DNA from 3 places in the Cellulosimicrobium sp. E-16 genome. Region 3 is predicted to be linked to each of the others. Evidence: riboswitches for the same ligand, from Rfam matches in the RefSeq annotation. Region 3 holds a riboswitch; each other region holds the start of a gene.
What was found. Region 3 has a riboswitch for thiamine pyrophosphate ahead of tenA (thiaminase II). Riboswitches for the same ligand answer to the same signal wherever they lie in the genome.

Region 1 (6,407 bases), 1.3 Mb from region 3:
CGACGACGTCGCTCGCGACGACCTCGATCTCGCCCGTCGGCAGGGACGGGTTCTCGTTGCCGTCGGGGCGGCGCGAGACCTCGCCGGTCACCTGGAGGACGAACTCGTTGCGCAGCGGGTGCGCGACGGCCTCGTCACGGATGACGACCTGGGCGATCCCGGAAGCGTCGCGCAGGTCGATGAAGGCGACGCCGCCGTGATCGCGCCGACGGTCGACCCAGCCCGTGAGGGTGACGGTCTGACCGGTGTGCTCGGCCCGCAGTGAGCCGGCCGTTCGGGTGCGCAGCACGGAGGGTTCCTTCCAGGTGGGCGGTGGGGGTCGCGCTCCCGGGGGCGGTCGCGCGTCCGGACGAGTCTAGTGCGGGCGGGCGGGCGGCTCGACCGGATACCGTGGCGGTGCCGCCGTGCCGGCAGGGCGTCGACCGCGTCGCGTGTCCGGACGCGCGCCCGGAACCCGCGCCCGGGCGAGCGGCACCGGCGTTCGCCGACCGGCCCGCCGCCCGCACGAGTGAGGGGTGACCCGTGGCACGCACATCGCGACGAACCGGCGCGTCGAGCGCGACGAGCTCGAGCAGTTCCTGCGCTCCCGGCACGACGGCGTGCTCGTCACGACCCGCGCCGACGGCCGGCCCCAGCTCAGCCCGGTGACGTACGGGGTCGACGACGCGGGCCGGGTCGTCGTGTCGACGTACCCGGAGCGCGCGAAGGCGGTCAACGTGCGCCGCGACCCGCGCGCGTCGCTGCTCTCGCTGGGCGAGAGCTTCTCCGACCCGTGGGTGCAGGTCGACGGTGAGGCCGAGGTGATCGACCTGCCGGACTCGGTCGAGCCGCTCGTCGACTACTACCGCTCCATCAGCGGCGAGCACCCGGACTGGGACGAGTACCGCGAGGCCATGGTCGCGCAGGGCAAGTCGCTCGTGCGCCTGACGATCACGCGCTGGGGCCCGGTCGCGACGGGCGGCTTCCCCGCGCGCCTCGCGGACGGCTGACGGTCCCGGCGGCGCGACGGCGTAGCGTGCCGACCATGCCGATCACGCTGTGCGTCCTGCTGTGGCCCACCGAGGGCAGTGCCGATCTGCTGAGCCGGTACGAGGACGACGTCCTCGCGCTGGTGCCGGTCCACGGTGGCCGGCTGCTGTCGCGCGTGCGGGCGCTGCCCGGCCAGGACGCGACGCTGCCGACCGAGGTCCAGGTGATCGAGATGCCCGACGACGACGCGCTCGCCGCGTACATGACCGACCCCGCCCGCGTGGCGCTGGCCGACGTCCGGGACCGGGTCGTGGCACGCACGGACATCGTCCGGGTCGTAGACGTGCCGGATCGCGACACGTCCACCTGACTCGCCCGCCAGACGCGACGGGGACCGCTGGCGGGGCTTCGCCGGGCTCGCATCGACCAGGTCGGCGTCGGCCCGACCATGTGTCACCCGGTCAGAACAGGACCTGCTCCACTCCCCCGCCGACCACGTCCAGGCCCCCGCCGTCGACCGGCATCCCCGCGAGGGCGCCGTCGTGACTGCGCCCGTCGGGTTCCGGAGGCAACCCGGCGAGGCTCCCGGTCGGGTAGGCGCCGTCCGTCGGCGGCCCCGGGTCGTGGTGACGGTCGCCGAGGCCGCCGAGCTCGCCCCGGCGGTACCGCCCCTCGACGCCCGCGGGCCCGCGGTGCCCGGAGACGGCGAAGCCGCGCGCCTCGAGCATCGGGCGCACGCGGTCCCACAGCCATGACCGGTAGGCCTTCGAGGCGTACGTGCCGCGCGCGTAGACGCGCTCGTACCCGGGCACGAGCTGCGGGTGCTCGCGCGCGAGCCAGCCCATGTACCACTCGCGCGTGCCGGGCTTGAGGTGCAGGGGCAGGACGGTGACGCCCGTCGCACCGGCGTCCCTCACCGCGTCGAGCAGGTCGGTGAGCGCTCGGGTCGAGTCGGTCAGCCAGGGCAGGACGGGCGCGACCATGACGCCGCACGGCAGCCCTGCCTCGCGGACGGCCCGGATCAGGTCGAGCCGGGCGCGGGGCGACGGCGTGCCGGGCTCGACGCTCGCCTGGAGCGCCGGGTCCAGCAGAGCGAGCGAGACGCCGATCCCGACCTCGACGCGCAAGGCGGCGTCGGAGAGCAGCGGCAGGTCGCGGCGCAGGAGCGTCCCCTTGGTGAGGACGGACAGCGGCGTGCCGGACCCGGCGAGGGCGTCGATGATGCCGGGCATGAGCCGGTAGCGGCCCTCGGCCCGCTGGTAGGGGTCGGTGTTGGTCCCGAGCGCGACCGCCTCGCGGCCCCACGACCGCCGAGCGAGCTCGGCGCGCAGCACGTCGTCGACGTTGACCTTGACCACGACCTCACGGTCGAAGTCCTCGCCCGCGTCCAGGTCCAGGTACTCGTGCGTGGGCCGCGCGAAGCAGTTGTGGCTCACGACCCCCGCCGCGACGAAGTCGCGCGTGCCGGTCGTGATGTCGACGAGGTCGGTCTCCTCTCCCGGACCGTCGAGGGCCTCGAGGGAGTCCACGCGCAGCGCGTCGCCGCCGGTCACGTCGCGCCCCTCGAGCGCGACCGCGCCGTCCGCGAGCGCCGCGGCGCCCGGGCCGACGAGCACGTCGCCGAGGGCGAGGTGGGCGCGGCGGCCCGCGCCGCCGACGACGTGGCGCCAGCCGCGTTCCGTGAGGAACCGGTGGTCGCCGCTCGCGACGAGCCGTGTGCCGTCGGCGAGCGTCACGCGGTAGGCGCGCTTGCGGGTGGTCCAGCGGTCGAGCACACGCGTGCGCACGTACCGCCGGTAGGCGCCGTGCGGCGCAGTCCCCATGATCTCGTCGCCGACGCGCAGCTCGCCGATCGGGCACTGGGTGCCGTCGGCCAGGAGCACCGGCGTGGTGGGAGCCAGGCAGTAGGAGCACGCGTGGCTGCACCCCCGGTACGGGTTGACCGTCCAGCGGAACGGCATGCGCGACATGGCCGGCACCTTGGACAACGCGCTCTTGGCGGTCACCTCGTGGAAGGTGATGCCGGCGAACTCCGGCGTGCGCACGCTGCGCACGAGGCCGACACGCTCCAACCCCGGGAGCGCTCCGTCGTCCGCGCCGATCGCCTGTCCGTCCCACCGCACGAGAGCATTCGAACAGGTGTTCGATTGCGTGTCAAGGTCGCTCGGACGTGGCGCGCTCCCCGCGAGGTCCACCGCCTCACACGGGGCCGCACCGGCCTGTCCGCTACCCGCTCCGTGCTGTCACGGCGCCGTCACGGCGCGTCCTCCGCAGCCCACGCCATGAGCAGGCCCAGGTTCGCGAGCGGGACGTGGTGGCCGATCCGCGGGTGGTCGAGCGTCACGCCCACGACGCCGGCCGCGCCGAACGACGCGACGTAGTCGATCGCGTCCGGCACCGGCACCCCGAGCAGCGGTACCCCTGCGCCCTCGCCGACGACGCCCAGCGCGACCGCGGCCTCCCGCGCCCGGTCGGCGCTGCTGTAGAGGCAGACCATCGGGCCCTGTGCCGCGCCCACGGCGTAGGGGCGGGGCCGGTCCTCGGGTCCCCGCGCGATGAAGAACCAGGTCTCGAGCCGCGTCGCCTGCCGCCACAGCGCGATCTGCGCCGTCGTGTCTCCGGCGGGCGCGGCCCGGACCGCCTCGTCGAGACGGTCCAGCTCCGCGACCGCGGCGGGGTCGTTGTCCCTCGTCATGCCGCCACGCTCTCACGCCCCGCCACGCCGTCCCGCGGGCTGAGACGCCGGGATTGTCGAGAGCGCACGGAGGCCCTAGGGTCGGGCCCGAACGCCCCCGGGGAGCGCACGAGCGCTGAGAGTGCAGGCCGGACACCCGTCCCCCCTGCAGACCCGTGGAACCTGATCTGGTTCGTACCAGCGAAGGGAGCAGGGCCGACGTCACCGTCCCCTGCGCGCTCGTGCCCGCGCGCCCCGCGCCCGGCCGTGCGCGCGGGCCGAGGCGGTGACGCGCCGTCGTGCACCCCTCGCCCCGGGGGCCCGACGGAGGGAACCGCATGGCCGAGCCCCGCACCACCCCGCAGCAGACGACCCCGGGCGCCGCCCCTGGCGCTGTCGTCGGGACGACCGACGACCCGACCACCGGGACCGCAGGCCACGCGCTCCCGACGACGCCCCCGCGTGCCGCGCGTCGGCGGGGCCTGACCCTGCACGAGACGGTGCTGATCGCCGTGCTCGGCGTCGTCTTCGGGTTCGTGTACTGGGCGTTCGTGCAGCTCTGGGCCCCCTTGCAGCTCGCGATGGGCCCGCTCGCGGACCTCGCCGCGAACGTCCTCGCGGGCGCGTGGATCGTCGTCGGCCCGCTGGCCACGTACGTCGTGCGCAAGCCGGGGGTCGGCATCCTGGCCGAGACCCTCGCCGCGCTCGTCGAGGTCGTCTTCCTCGCCTCCCCCGCCGGGCCGCTCCTGCTCGTCGTGGGCCTCGTCCAGGGCCTCGGCGCCGAGCTGCCGTTCGCGCTCACGCGCTACCGCCGGTTCGGCTGGTGGGTGTTCGTCGCGTCCGGCGTGAGCGCCGCGCTCGTCACGTTCGCGTTCAACGCCGTGCGCTTCGGCTGGCTCGGGCAGGACTACGCGATGCTCCGGCTGGGCGTCCAGGTCGTGTCGTGCGTCGTCCTGTGCGGCCTCGCAGCCCGCCTCCTGGGCGACGCGCTCGCGCGCACCGGCGCCCTCGACGCCTTCGCGATCGGCGCGGCCCGCCGTGGCTGAGCGCGCCGCCCCCGACACACCCGAGGCCGCCCCTCGGGACCCCGCCATGGCCGACGCCGTCACAGCCGACGCCGTGACCGTGCACCTCGGGCACCACGGCGCCCGGGTGCTCGACGCCGTCGACGTCACGGTCCCGGCCGGGACGAGCCTCCTCGTCCTCGGCCCGTCCGGCTGCGGGAAGTCGACCCTCCTGCGTGCGCTCGTCGGCGTCGTCCCGCACACGCTCCCGGGCACCGTCGCGGGCGGGCTGCGCGTCGCCGGGCTCGACCCGCGCGAGGTGCCGCCGCCCGTGCTCGCCGCCCGCGTGGGCCTGGTCCAGCAGCGGCCCGGCGACCAGCTCTGCCTGGCGCCCGTGGACGAGGAGCTGCGGTTCGCGCTCGAGAACCGCGGCGCCGACCCCCGCACCATGGACGACCGTGCGACCGCCGCGCTCGCCGCCGTCGGCGCCGCGCACCTGCGCGACCGCCCGACCCACGCCCTGTCGGGCGGTGAGGCGCAGCGCGTCGCGGTCGCCGCCGCGCTCGTCGCCGATCCGGAGCTCGTCGTCCTCGACGAGCCCACCGCGCTCCTGGACCCCGCTGCCGCCCACGAGGTCGGGGCGCTCGTCGCCGGCCTCGCCCGGACACCCGGGCCCGACGGCGAGACGTCGCCGGCCAGGCTTCCTCATCGCTCCGTCGTGCTCGTCGAGCACCGCCTGGACGACCTGGGGGTGCTGCCCGGCGCCACCCTGGTGCTGGGCCGCGAGGGCCGCGTCGTCGCGCACGGCCCCACGCACCGCGTCCTGCGCGAGCACGCGCGCGACCTCGCCGACCTGGGGTGCTGGCTGCCGCTCGCTGTCCGCCTGGAGCAGGCGGGCGCCCCAGGTCCGCTCGGCTCCCCGGCGACCGACGAGTGGCTGGTCGGTCTCGCGCGGGCGTCGTCCCCACCCCCGACGGGCTCGGAGCGTCCGGTCGCGCTCCGGGCGCGCGGGCTCGCCGTCCACCGGGGCGGCCTCACCGCCGGGCGCGCCCGCCGGGGCGGGCACCCCGTCGTGCGCGACGTCGACCTCGACGTCCACGTGGGCGAGGTGCTCGCGGTCGTCGGGCCCAACGGGGGCGGCAAGTCGACGCTCCTGCGCGGCCTGGCCGGGCTCGAGCGCACCACGGGCGACGTCGTGACCGCGACGGACGAGCCCGTCGCGATGGTGTTCCAGGACCCCGAGCACCAGCTCGTCGCCCGCACCGTGCGCGAGGAGGTCGCGTGGTCGGCACGACTGGCCCGCCTCGCCGACCTGGAGGCTCGCGTCGAGCGGACGCTCGACGCGTTCGGGCTCGCACACCTCGCCGACGCGAACCCGTACCGGCTCTCGGGCGGCGAGCAGCGGCGTCTGTCCCTCGCGACGGCGACCGTGCTCGACCCGCCGGTCCTCCTCGCGGACGAGCCGACGTTCGGCCTGGACCGGGCCCAGGCCGCCGCGGCCGCCCGCGTGCTCCGCGAACGGGCGGACGCGGGCGGCGCGGTGGTCCTCGTCTCGCACGACCTCTCGCTCGTCGCGGCGATCGCGGACCGGGTCGCCGTGGTCGCGGACGGCGCGCTCGCCACGGTCGCGGAGCCGTCCGCGGTCCTGGCCGACGACGCGCTGTGCGCGCTCGCGGGCCTGCGCCGCCCCCCGCTGCTCGACTGGTGGGCACGGACCGGTCGTGCGCGCGGCGTCGACCCGGGCACGCTCGTGCGCGCCC
Region 2 (6,407 bases), 2.2 Mb from region 3:
CGCGACCGGGTCCTTCGCGAGCATCTGCTCGACCGTGAAGGTGTGCGGCACGATCTCGGAGTAGACCTTGGCCTCGCGCACGCGGCGCGCGATGAGCTGCGCGTACTGGGCGCCGAAGTCGACGACGAGCACGGGCCGCGGGGTCGCGGCGACCTCGGCGGTGGTGGGGGTGTCGGGAGCGGTGGCGGGTGACGTCACCGGTCCAGGATAGTCGCCGCCCGGCGCGGTCCCGTCCCGCGTCTCAGGCGCCGGTGCGCTCCGTGGCTCGCTCGGTGACGCGCTCGACGATCCGGTCGCGCAGCGCCCGCGCCGCGGCCTCGGGGTCGCTCGCCTGCGTGATCGCCCGCACGACCACGACGCGCGTCGCCCCGGCGTCGAGCACCGCGTCGAGCCGGTCCGCGTCGATCCCGCCGATGGCGAACCACGGGGTGCGCGGCCGCGTCGCGGCGACCGCGCGCAGCAGGTCGAGCCCGACGGCGGCGCGCCCCGGCTTCGTCGGCGTCGCCCACAGGGGGCCGACGCAGAAGTAGTCGACGTCCGGGTCGGCCTCGGCGGCGGCCGCCTGGTCGGCCGAGTGCGTGGACCGGCCGAGCACCGGCGCGGCGCCGAGCAGGGAGCGCACCGCGGGGACGGGAAGGTCCCCCTGGCCCATGTGCACCACGGGCGCGGCGGCCAGCCGTGCGACGTCGGCCCGGTCGTTGACGGCCCACAGCGCGCCGTGCTCCGTCGCGACCCGTGCGACGAGCTCCTGGAGCTCGAGCTCGCGCGCGACGTCGAGCGTCTTGTCGCGGAGCTGGACCGCGTCGACCCCGCCCGCGAGCGCCGCCCGCAGGAAGTCCTCGAGGTCGCCGCGCTCCTCGCGCGCGTCGGTGCACAGGTAGAGGCGCGCGTCGGCGAGGCGGGCGCGTGCGGCGTCCGGAGCCGGCGGGGCGGGGGTGGCGGGAGGAGTGGCGAAGGTCTCGGTGCTCACCCGCCGGAGCCTAGCGGCGGCGCGTCCCGGGCAGGCGGTACTGTGGCCGACAGCACGGGAGCCCCGCACGGGGCTGAGAGGGCGTCGGAGCCGACCGTCGAACCTGATCTGGGTCATGCCAGCGAAGGGAGCGCGCATGCACACCCCTGTCCGTCCTGGGGCCCGCCCGCCGGGACCCGGTCCTGCCGTGCCCGACGGCGCGCGCGACCTCGTCGTCGTGGGCGGCGGGATCGTGGGGCTCGCCGTCGCGTGGCGCGCCGCGCGCGCAGGGCTGAGCGTCACGGTGCTGGACCCGTCGCCGGGCGACGGCGCGACGCACGCCGCCGCCGGGATGCTCGCCCCGGTCACGGAGGCCGACTTCGGCGAGGACGACGCACTCCGCCTGCACCTCGCGGCCGCCGCGGCGTGGCCCGGCTTCGCGGGGGACCTGCGCGCCGCGACCGGCGCCGACGTCGGGCTGCGCACCGCGGGCACCCTCACCCTCGCGTACGACGCCGACGACCTCGCGCTGCTCCGGCGCGTCCTCGCCCTCCACGCGGCGCACGGCCTCGCGTCGCGCGAGCTCACCGTGGCCGACGCCCGCAGGCGCGAGCCCTATCTCGGCCCGCGGGTCGCGGGCGCGGCCTGGGCCCCGGCCGACCACGCGGTCGACCCGCGCGCGACGCACGCCGCGCTGCTGAGAGCGCTGCTCGGCGCGCCCGGTGGCGTCCCCGGCGCGGGCTCCCGACCGGGGACGCTCACGGGGACCACCGGTTCCGGGGTACGTGCCGTCGTCGTGCGGGCATCGGCGACGCGGCTCGCGCTCGACCCGGCCGGGCGGGTCGTGGGCGTGCACGACGACGCGGGCCGGCTCCACGCGGCGGGTGCGGTCGTCGTCGCGGCGGGCTGGAGGTCCGGCGCGCTGCTCGCGGACGTTCCGGGCGTCGTCGTGCCGACGCGGCCGGTCAAGGGGCAGACCCTGCGCCTCGACGCCGGGCCTGACCTCGCGCTCGAGCACGTGGTGCGCGGGGTCGTGCAGGGGCGGCCGGTGTACGTCGTGCCGCGCGACCCGGTCCCGGACGGACCGCGCGCCGGGCACCGGGAGGTCGTCGTCGGCGCGACCACCGAGGAGAACCCCGACGACCGCCGCGCGACCGCGGGCGGCGTCTTTGCCCTGCTGCGCGACGCACGCGCCCTCCTGCCCGGGATCGACGAGGCCGAGCTCGTCGACGTCACGCCCCGGGCACGCCCCGCGACCCCGGACAACCTGCCGCTCGTCGGGGCGACCGTGGTGCCCGGCCTGCACGTCGCGGCGGGTCACGGACGCAACGGCATCCTGCTGGCGCCGCTCACCGCCGACGCGGTCGTCGCCGGCCTCACCGGTGCCGCGCTCCCGGCCGACGCCGCCACCGCCCTCTCCCCGACCCGCACCGACCGCTTCGCCGAACCCGGGGTTGTCCCCCGGTTCGCGTCGGATCCGGGGAACAACCCCGGGTTCGACGTCGGCCGGTCGGCCGCCTTCTCCACGACGACACCGAGGTGATCCCCGTGACCGCACCTGCTCCGACCGCGCTCGTCAACGGCGAGCCGTACCCGCTCGCCGCCCCCGTGCACCTCGAGCAGCTCGTCGCGGCGCTCGTGCCCGCGTACGTCGCCGACGGGACGCCGCAAGGCGTCGCCGTCGCCGTGGACGACGCCGTCGTGCCGCGCGGCTCGTGGGCGACGACCGTCGTCGCGCCCGGCGACCGCATCGAGATCGTCACCGCCGTCCAGGGCGGCTGAGGAGGACCCGTGACCACGACCGACATCTCCCGCGCCCCCGCGAGCCGACCGTCGGACGGCGACGACCCGCTCGTCGTCGCCGGCACGGCCATCGGGTCGCGCCTCGTCATGGGCACCGGCGGGGCGGCGAACCTGCTCACGCTCGAGGACGCGCTCGTCGCGTCCGGCACCGCGTTGACGACCGTCGCGATGCGCCGCGTCGCCGTGCGCGCCGGCGGCGAGGCGAGCCCCGACGCCGGGATCTGGGCGCTCCTCGCGCGCCTCGGCATCCGCGCGCTGCCCAACACGGCCGGGTGCTTCTCCGTGCGCGAGGCCGTGCTCACGGCGCACCTCGCGCGCGAGGCGTGCGGCACCGAGTGGGTCAAGCTCGAGGTGATCGCCGACGACGTCACGCTCCTGCCCGACCCCGTCGGCCTCGTCGAAGCCGCCGAGCAGCTCGTGCGCGACGGGTTCGTCGTGCTGCCCTACACGAACGACGACCCGATCCTCGCGCGCCGGCTCGAGGACGTGGGGTGCGCCGCCGTCATGCCCCTCGGCGCGCCGATCGGCACCGGGCTCGGCATCCTCAACCCCCGCAACATCGAGGCGATCGCGGCCGCCGCCCGCGTGCCGGTGATCCTCGACGCGGGGATCGGGACGGCGTCCGACGCCGCGCAGGCGATGGAGCTCGGGTGCGACGGCGTCCTGCTCGCCACCGCCGTCACGCGCGCCGCCGACCCCGTCCGCATGGCGCACGCGATGCGCCTCGCCGTCGAGTCGGGCCGCCTCGCCGCAGGCGCCGGCCGCATCCCCCGCCGCGAGGGCGCCCTCGCGAGCTCGTCGCCGGACGGCCGCCTGGACCTCGCCCTCTGACGCCGGCGACCAGGCCACCCCGGGCTTGCCGAACAGGCCGTCCTGGCTCGTCAGCCGGCCGGGACGCGCCACCACCACCTGTTCGGCGCGTTGGGGGCGCGCGGCCTAGGTGACCGGGGAGGCGGCCGCGAGGGCGTCGAGAAGAGCGGGGACGCCGCCGACCACGGAGCGGGCGTCGATCCCCGCGGCGCGGGCGACGTCGGCGACGCGGGCCGAGCGGGCGCCGACCGCGCACAGGACGAGCACCGTCCGGTCCGTCGGGAGGTCCGCGAGCGCCCCGGCGGGGTCGCCCGTGAGGAATGTCCCGCTCGGCACGAGGGTCGCGCCGGGGAGGGGGCGCACCTGCGCCTCCCAGTCCTCGCGCACGTCGAGCAGGTACGGCACCCGGCCGTCGTCGCCCAGCAGGGCCGCGGCGTCGTGCGCGGTGACGTCGCGCTCCCCCGCGACCGGCTGCGCGTCCGACGCCGCCGGGGCGAGCCCGCAGAACGCGGCGTAGGCGTCGTCGCCCGGCAGGAGCGCGGTGACGGGGTCGCGCGTCGGGTCGGCGCGCACGGTGAGCTGGCGCCACGAGAGGTCGAGGGCGTCGTAGACCGCGAGACGGCCGAGCAGCGTCGTGCCGGCGCCGGTGACGAGCTTGATCGCCTCGGTCGCCAGGACGGAGCCGACAGTGCCGCACATCGCGCCGAGCACCCCGCCGGTCGCGCAGTCGGGCGCGGCGCCGGGCGGCGGCGGCACGGGGAACACGTCGCGGTACGTGACGCCGCGCGCCTCGCCGTCCCCGGCACCGGCGGGAGCCGCGCCGCCCGGGAGCGGGACGTCGTCGGGCACCGCGAACCGCGGTGCGCTCCAGAAGACGCTGACCTGGCCCTGGAAGCGGTAGATCGAGCCCCAGACCACGGGCAGCCCGAGGACCTCGGCCGCGTCGGAGACGAGGTAGCGCGTGGGGAAGTTGTCGGCGCCGTCGAGCACGACGTCGTAGCCGCGCAGCACGTCGAGCGCGGTGTCGGCGTCGAGGCGCATCGCGTGCTCGACGACGCGCACGTGCGGGTTGACGTCGGCGATCGCGTCGCGCGCGGAGTCGACCTTGCGGCGCCCGACGTCGGGCCCTCCGTGGATGACCTGGCGCTGGAGGTTGGACGTGTCGACGACGTCGTCGTCGACGATGCCGATCGTGCCCACGCCCGCGGCGGCGAGGTAGAGCAGCGCGGGGCTGCCGAGGCCGCCCGCCCCGACGACGAGCACGCGCGCGGCAGCGAGGCGACGCTGGCCCTCGGGGCCGACGCCGGGCAGCGCGAGGTGGCGCGCGTACCGCTCGAGCTCGGCGGTGGTCAGCTCGGGACCGGGCGCGACGAGGGGCGCGAGAGCCGCCGTCATGACGCGTACTGCTCCTCCAGGCCGGCGAGCTTGGCCTCGGCCTCGGCGTGCACCTTCTTCTCGAGGATGAACGACATGACCGGCACGACGCCCGCGAACACCATGGTCGCGAGCCGGCCCCATCCCCAGCGCATCTTGGTCCACAGGTCGAGGACCGTGACGAGGTAGACGACGTAGATCCAGCCGTGCGCGAAGGGGATCCAGGACACGTACCGCATGATCCCGTCGACGTCGACGAACTGACCGACCCCGTACTTGACGAGCATCTCGACGCACAGGATGAGCAGCATCACACCGGTGATGATCGCGAGGACCCGGTAGCGGGCGAGCGCGCCGCGCGCCTTGCGGATCGCGGTGCGCGCGGCCTCCGTGCTCGGCGTCGCCACGTCGGCGGGCGCGTCGGTCGGGGTGGACGTAGCCGGGTCCTGCGTGGTCATGGGGGAGGTCCTCGTTCCGGGCGAGACGGCCGCCGCGGTCCCTGCCGCGCGCGGTGGCGTGCGACGCGGTCGCAGCGGTTAAAGCGTCGCCGCGTGTCGGACGCCGAACCTAGGGTAGAACACCGTGCGACCCCTCCCCCTCCCCGACCCGGGGACCCCCGACCTGCGCGGACCGACGCGCTACCTGCTCTGGCTGGCCCGGCGCCAGCGGACCGTGCTCACCGTCTCCGTGCTGCTGGGCCTCGCGAACTTCGCGTGCCAGGCGTTCCAGCCGTACATGCTCGGCCGCGCGCTCGACGAGGGGCTCGCGGAGGGGTTCGGACCGGAGCTGTGGCGCTGGGCGGGCCTCCTGCTCGCGCTGGGCCTCGGGATCGTCGTCACGGGCGTGACGCAGCACCGGTTCGACATCGCGAACTGGCTCCGCTCCGCGCTCACCACGTCCCAGCTCGTGGGCGACGTCACCGCGCGCTCCGGCGACGCGATCACGGAGGAGCTGCCCACGGGCGAGGTCGTCTCGACCGTGGCGAGCGACGCCATGCGCGTGGGTCAGCTCTTCTCGATGATGGGCCAGTTCCTCGGTGCCCTCGGCGCGTACGTCGTGGTCGCCGTGATCATGCTCTCGACGTCGCTCCAGCTCGGGCTCGTCGTCGTGCTGGGCCTGCCCGTGGTCGCGGCCGTGCTCGCGCTGCTCGTCAAGCCGCTCCAGCAGCGCCAGGCCGCGCAGCGCGAGGCCCAGGGCCGCCTGACGACGCTGGGCGCGGACACCGTCTCCGGCCTGCGCATCCTGCGCGGCATCGGCGGCGAGGGCGTGTTCGTCGGCCGCTACGCGCGGCAGTCGCAGAAGGTGCGCGAGGCCGGCGTGAAGGTCGCGCACACGCAGGCCACGCTCGACGCGCTCCAGGTGCTCCTGCCCGGCCTCCTCGTCGTGCTCGTCGTCTACCTGGGCGCGACGGCGGCGCTGGCGGGCGACATCACGCCCGGCCAGCTCGTCGCGTTCTACGGGTACGCGGCGT
Region 3 (6,407 bases):
CGCGGAGGCCGCGACGTCGACGAGGGTGCGACCCTGCGCGAGCCGCGCCCGCCGGAGGATCCCGCCGATGACGTGGCGCAGGAGCGGCTCCGGCCGGCCGCCCTCCCGGGAACGGGGGCTCACCGTCGGTCTGCTCGGCACTGCGATCGGCGCCGGGCCCGGCGCCGCGCTCGTCGCGTCCATGCGGTCACGCTACCCGCGCTCCCGCCCGGGTGCCGAGGCACCCGGGCGGGGATCTGCTGCTGGCGTAAGGCCCGACGTCGGGCGCTCACCGGTCCGGGAGGGGCGTCACCACCGCTCGAGCGACCACGCCATCTGCCAGAACCGGATCTCGTGCCGGCAGCTCAGCTCGAACGCACGCTCCATGCGCGCGCGCTCCGCCTCGCCCGCGTCGGCGGCGAGCGCGTCGAGGCGTGCCCGGAGGTCGTCCAGGACGCCCTCGGTGCGCTCGGCGGCGTAGAACTCCCACCAGCCCGCGAGCGGGTGGTCGCCCCCGATCGCGCCGGGCGCCGTCGCCCGCTCGGCGAGCCAGAACCGCCGCGCCGACCAGATGTAGGTCCACGGGCACGGCAGGAGCGCGGCGAGCAGCACGCCGAGCGAGTCGCGGCCCGCGGCGAGCATGTGGTCGACGTAGGCCTGCGCGCTCGGGGCGAGGCGGCGCGTCTGCGCCTCCTCGTACGTCACGCCGAGGAAGTCGCACATCGCGTGGTGGGCGTGCGCCTCGTCGTCGATCAGGAACCCGGCCTTCTCGTGGAAGTAGGCGGCCCACGACCGGTCGGGCGCGAGCGCCATGCCGAGCCCGTAGCAGCGCAGGTAGGCCGTGAGGTACTGGTGGTCCTGGCCGACGTAGTGCCGCACCGCGGCCGGCTCGACCGACCCGTCGCGCAGCCCGGCGAGGAACGGGTGGTCGTAGAACTCGTCGAAGAGGTGCGCGTACCGGCGGGCGAGGTCGACCGTGAAGCCGGTCTCCCCCCTCCGGACGAGCGCGGTCGGGTCGTCCGTGCGGACGGGGTTCACAGTGATGGCAGCAGGCGTCGTCATGCCCACGTTCCTCCGCTCGTGCTAGCGAGATCAGGTTCGACGGGTCCGGGCGGCCGTACCGCTCGTCTCAGTCCCTCGGCCCGGCTGCCCGGGCGGGACGCCCCGCGTGGTTCGTCGCGACCCTAGCAAGGAAGGACCCACCGCGTCGGGAGCATCCGTCGCGGTGTGGGAATATAGTTGTAGCGACAACAAGTTGGAGCAGACATGACCACGAGCACCCCGGGCGCGCCGACCGACCGCCTCCTGTCCCCGTCCACGAGCATGGACGCCGTCACGCTGCGCGTCGGCGACCTCGAGCAGATGACGTCCTACTACACGGGCGCGTTCGCGCTCGCGCCCCTCGAGGAGCGCTCGCGCGGCACCGAGGTGCACCGCGTGCTCGGCCGCGGCACGACGCCCATGCTGCGCCTCGTGCACACGCCCGGGCTGCCCGCCGTCGACCGGCGCCAGGCCGGCCTGTTCCACACCGCGTTCCTGTTCGACGACGCCGCGAGCCTCGCCGCGACCGTCTACCGCGCCGCGCAGGACCGCCGGGGGTCGTTCGTCGGGTCGAGCGACCACCTCGTCAGCGAGGCGTTCTACTTCACCGACCCCGAGGGCAACGGCGTCGAGCTGTACACGGACCGCCCGCGCGAGACGTGGGTGCGCGAGCGCGGGCAGATCGTCATGGCGACCGAGTTCCTGGACCCGAACGCCTACCTGCGCGCGAACCTCTCCCAGGACGCCGTCGACGCGGGGCCCTCGCTCGCCGGGCGCGTCGGGCACGTCCACCTCCAGGTCGGCGACATCGCGACCGCGCGCGACTTCTACGTCGACGCCGTCGGGTTCGAGGCCACCGTCACCGAGTACAGCGGCGCCCTGTTCGCGTCCGCGGGCGGGTACCACCACCACGTCGCGATGAACGTCTGGAACAGCGCGGGCGCCGGCCCGCGCGCCGCGAGCCTCGGGCTCGGCGACGTCGCGATCACCGTGCCCGGCCGCGAGGACCTCGACGCGCTCGTCGCCCGCCTGCGCGCCCGCGGGCTGCAGCACGCCGACGACGGTCGCTCCGTCGTCGTGCACGACCCGTGGGGCACGCGCGTGACGCTGGCCGTCCCCGGCACGACGACCGACGAGCTGCTCGCGCGATGAGCGCACCGGCCACCCTCGTCGCGGTCCGGTCCGACACGGAGCCGACGAGCCCGCACGCGGGGGGCGCCGTCGTCGTCCTGCTGCACGGGTTCGGCTCGCACGAGCACGACCTCGCCGGCCTCGGCCCGCACCTCGGTGCGCCCTGGGTCTCGCTGCGCGCCCCGCTCGCCCTCCCCCACGGCGGGTTCGCCTGGTTCCCGATCGCCACGCCCGGCGACCCCGACCCGGAGCCCGTGGCGCGCGCCACCGAGGCGGTCTGGGACTGGGTCGACGCCGAGCTGGGCCCCGAGCGGCAGGTCGTCCCCGTCGGGTTCTCCCAGGGCGGGCTCATGGCCACGCAGCTCCTGCGGACCCGCCCCGAGCGTGTCGCGGCGACCGTGCTCCTCGGCGGGTTCGTCCAGGCCGCGGAGCAGCCCGCCGACGCCGCGCTCGCCGCCTCCCGACCGCCCGTCTTCTGGGGCCGCGGCGCCGACGACCGCGTCATCGCGCCGCACGCGATCGACCGCACGGCCGCGTGGCTGCCGGGCCGCTCGACGCTCGTCGAGCGCGTGTATCCGGGCCTCGCGCACGGCGTCGACGCGCGCGAGCTCGCCGACGTCCGGGCCTTCCTCGACGACTCCGTGGGCCACGCACCGGACTGAGACCGGTCCGCGCGGCCCGGACGGCGGCGCTGAGGCGGCGCTGAGCGCGCGCGCCCCGGGGCGCGCGCTCGGCGTCGGGCGCGCACGATGGGAGCACCCCTGCCCAGCGCACCGAGGAGCCAGGCCGATGTTTCGCAGCCTCTTCCCGATCCTCACCGTCGCCGACCTCGACCGGTCGCTCGGCTTCTACCGCGACCTGCTGCGCGGGACGGTCGAGTACGCGTTCCCCGCGGACGGCCCGCCGGTGTACGTCAGCGTGCGCGTGGGCGGGTCGCCGCTCGGCCTGGGCCAGGGCGACCCACCCCCCGCGGACACCCGGGTCGTCCTGTGGGTGTACGTCGACGACTGCGACCGGGCTGTCGAGCACCTCGCGGCGGCGGGCGTCCCGGTGCTCGAGCCGCCGACGGACCAGCCGTGGGGCGAGCGCGTCGCGCGCGTGCAGGACCCGGACGGCACGGTCGTGATCCTGGGCCAGGAGGCCGCGCCACCGCCCGAGCCCGAGGGCCCGACCGGGCTCTCGTGACCTGGGTGCCCCCACCGGGACTCGAACCCGGAACACGCCGGGTTTAAGCCGGCTGCCTCTGCCAGTTGGGCCATGGGGGCGCGGCCCGAATCTACCGCGCCCCGAGCGCCGATCCGGCCGGGACCCGGCCGCGGAGTCGCGGGACGCGACGAGGGGCGAGCCGCGCGCGGCTCGCCCCTCGTCGTCGGGCCCGGTCTGGGGTCGCCGACCCCGGACGCCGGTCAGGAGGCCTTGGCCGGAACCTTCTCGTCGGCGTCGGCAGAGACGCCCGCCTCGGCCGCGGCGGCGGAGCCCTGCGCGGTCTGCTTGACCGGCTCGCCGTCCTTCTTGGGCGGCACCGACGCGGCGCGGAACTCCGCGCGCGGGTCGTGCAGGGAGCCGAGCGACACGAGCTCGCGGCCCAGGAGGAACTGCCCGATCCAGCCGATGAAGATGCGGATCTTGCGGTTGCCCGTAGGCATCGCCATGACGTGGTAGCTGCGGTGCATGAGCCACGCGAGCACGCCGCGCAGCTTGAACACGCCGAACAGCTCCGCGACGCCCTTGTACAGACCGAGGGACGCGACCGTACCGACGCTCTTGTGGCGGTACTCGACCGGCTTCTCGCTGTGCAGCTCGAGCGCGAGGTTGTCCGCGAGGCGCGTGGCCTCGCGGATCGCGTGCTGCGCGTTCGGCGGGCAGAACTTGCCTGGGTTGAGCACGTCCGGGACGGCGGCGCAGTCGCCCGCGGCCCACGCGTTCGGGACGACGTTGCCGTCGGCGTCCGCGACCTGGAGCGTCGGGAGCACCGTGACGCGGCCCATCTTGTCCACGGGGAGGTCCGAGGCCTCCTTGATGACCGGGTTCGCCTTGACGCCCGCGGTCCACACGATCGTGTCGGAGTCGAACTCCACGCCCGTCGACGTGACGACGTGCCCGTCGACGCACGACGACAGGAACGTGTTGAGGTGGAACTCGATCCCGCGCTTCTTCAGCTCCTCGAGCGCGTAGCCCGCCATGGGCTCGCTGAGCTCCGGCAGGATGCGCCCAGCGCCCTCGATCATGACGAAGCGGAGGTCCTTCTCCTCGATCGTCGCGTAGTTGCGGGTCGCGTAGCGCGCCATGTCCTCGATCTCGGCGATCGCCTCGACGCCCGCGAACCCGCCGCCCACGAACGTGAACGTGAGCATGCGGCGGCGCAGGGCCTCGTCCCACGTGGACGACGCGACGTCCATGCGGTTGAGCACGTGGTTGCGGACCGCGATGGCCTCCTCCACGTTCTTGAAGCCGATCGCGTTCTCCGCGAGCCCCGGGATGGGCAGCGTGCGCGACACCGAGCCGAGGCCGACGATCAGGTGGTCGTACGTGACCGAGTAGTCGTCGCCCTCCTCCGGGTGGATCGTCACCTGGCGCTTGGCGTGGTCGATCGAGACGACCTTGCCCTGGAGCACGTCGACGCCCTTGAGGGCGCGGCGGTGCGGCGCGACGACGTCGCGACCGTCGATCGAGCCCGCGGCCGCTTCGGGGAGGAAGGGCGCGTACGTCATGTACGGGCGCGGGTCGACGACGACGATCGCCGCCTCGCGGCGACCGAGCTTCTTGCGCAGTCGGCGCGCGGCGTACAGACCCACGGAGCCGCCGCCGAGGACGACGACGCGGGGCACCTTGCGGGGCCGCGGCGAAGCGGTCTGGGCACGGCTGACCGAGGTCAGGTCATTCTGAGGCATGGTTCCAGAGTATTACCGGTTGCGGCACAGGCGAGCCGGAGCGTCCGCCAGACGGGCGTGACGCGCCCCACGCTCGGCGTCTCGACGGGGCAGACGCGACATTCCACGCGACGCCGCGGTCGCCGAACCCGGGATCGCTCCTCACGACGCCCCCCGCTGAGGAGCGATCCCGGGTTCGGCATCGGTCAGCCGATCGTCAGCCGATCGCACCCAGGACGGGGGTCGGGCCCGTCGGCTGCGTGCCGCCCGCGGGCGGGGTCGGTGCGGGCTCGGGGGCCGTGCCCTCGGCCGGGTCCGTCTCGTCGCCCGACGGCGCGGGGCCGCCCTGGTCGCCCGCGTCACCCGTGCCCGGCTCCTCCGTGCCCGACGCGGCCTCGCCCGGGCCCACGCTCGACGGCACGGCGGTGGGCGCCTTGAGGAACGGCCACGGCATCTCGTGCGTGCGCGTCCCCGTCGCCGGGACGGGACGCCCGTCTCCGTCGGCGTACTCGACGTCCTCCTCCGAGACCGCGCGCAGGGGGTAGACGTTCCAGCGCTCGCGACCGTCCGTCGAGAGCGTCGGCTGGAAGTACCACGACCCCTCGACGTCCGGGACGGCCCAGGCCCCGTACGCGCCCTCCTCCGTCACCGTACGCACCGGTCGACCGCGGTCGTCGAAGACCTGGACGTCGCGCACCGGGTCGCCCGCCGCGTCGTACACGAACAGGTTGGACACCTGCATCCCGTCGACCCACACGCCGTCGCCCCCGGGCCCCCCGCCGTCGTAGGCGACCTGGTTCACCCCGACGCGCCCGTCGGCCACGCCCTGCTGGTAGCCGCTCTCCCAGCCCGAGACGGAGGAGGACGCCCCGGCCGCCGCCGCGTGCAGGACGAGCGGTGCCGCGACGACCGCCGCCGCGACGGACAGCGGGCGCACGACCTTCGGCAGCCACGTCGTGGGCAGCCACCGCCCCCTCCCCCACTGCACGCTCACCACGACGGCCGCGAGCACGACGACCCGCGCCGAGAGGTCCGGCGGCAGCATGGTGATCTCGTACCCGCCGAACATCCAGAGGAGCAGGGTCGCCGCGACCCAGCCGCGCAGGATCCACCAGGCGGGCGTCAGGGTGCGCAGGAACTCCATGACGGAGGCCCACTGGGGCGTCGACGTCACGGGTCGCCACAGGGAGCGCCACCCGGACGAGAGGATCCCGCCGAGCACGAGCAGCCGCCCGCGCAGCCCGATGCGAGGGCGGCGCGCACCGCCCGGCGCGGCGGCGGGCGGGAGTCCCGCCGCGGCGCGCAGCTCGGCGGCGTACTCCGCGGGCGGGCCGAAGAGCGCGACGAGGTCGAGGCCGGTGTCGTCGGGGCTCACGGCGAGGGGCG

Region 1: it holds a riboswitch for thiamine pyrophosphate, as region 3 does, so the genes downstream of both, ACN9MS_RS10070 (ECF transporter S component) here and tenA (thiaminase II) in region 3, are expected to answer to the same signal.
Region 2: it holds a riboswitch for thiamine pyrophosphate, as region 3 does, so the genes downstream of both, ACN9MS_RS05960 (FAD-dependent oxidoreductase) here and tenA (thiaminase II) in region 3, are expected to answer to the same signal.

Annotation. Positions count from the first base shown of each region.
Region 1 covers NZ_CP183974.1:2,267,969-2,274,375, reverse strand. Annotated here, with positions in the region: gene aspS (aspartate--tRNA ligase) at 1-289, opposite strand, end outside; gene ACN9MS_RS10090 (PPOX class F420-dependent oxidoreductase) at 516-989, shown strand; gene ACN9MS_RS10085 (hypothetical protein) at 1,025-1,339, shown strand; gene ACN9MS_RS10080 (Rv2578c family radical SAM protein) at 1,431-3,092, opposite strand; gene ACN9MS_RS10075 (hypothetical protein) at 3,224-3,664, opposite strand; TPP riboswitch at 3,753-3,872, shown strand; gene ACN9MS_RS10070 (ECF transporter S component) at 3,982-4,689, shown strand; gene ACN9MS_RS10065 (ABC transporter ATP-binding protein) at 4,736-6,407, shown strand, end outside.
Region 2 covers NZ_CP183974.1:1,353,665-1,360,071, reverse strand. Annotated here, with positions in the region: gene guaA (glutamine-hydrolyzing GMP synthase) at 1-198, opposite strand, end outside; gene thiE (thiamine phosphate synthase) at 242-970, opposite strand; TPP riboswitch at 1,023-1,102, shown strand; gene ACN9MS_RS05960 (FAD-dependent oxidoreductase) at 1,107-2,492, shown strand; gene thiS (sulfur carrier protein ThiS) at 2,498-2,731, shown strand; gene ACN9MS_RS05950 (thiazole synthase) at 2,840-3,583, shown strand; gene ACN9MS_RS05945 (ThiF family adenylyltransferase) at 3,689-4,957, opposite strand; gene ACN9MS_RS05940 (DUF3817 domain-containing protein) at 4,954-5,394, opposite strand; gene ACN9MS_RS05935 (ABC transporter transmembrane domain-containing protein) at 5,519-6,407, shown strand, end outside.
Region 3 covers NZ_CP183974.1:3,553,286-3,559,692, forward strand. Annotated here, with positions in the region: gene ACN9MS_RS15615 (helix-turn-helix domain-containing protein) at 1-123, opposite strand, end outside; gene tenA (thiaminase II) at 289-1,041, opposite strand; TPP riboswitch at 1,032-1,156, opposite strand; gene ACN9MS_RS15625 (VOC family protein) at 1,246-2,172, shown strand; gene ACN9MS_RS15630 (alpha/beta hydrolase) at 2,169-2,813, shown strand; gene ACN9MS_RS15635 (VOC family protein) at 2,941-3,336, shown strand; tRNA gene ACN9MS_RS15640 (tRNA-Leu) at 3,343-3,416, opposite strand; gene ACN9MS_RS15645 (NAD(P)/FAD-dependent oxidoreductase) at 3,558-5,042, opposite strand; gene ACN9MS_RS15650 (hypothetical protein) at 5,239-6,407, opposite strand, start outside.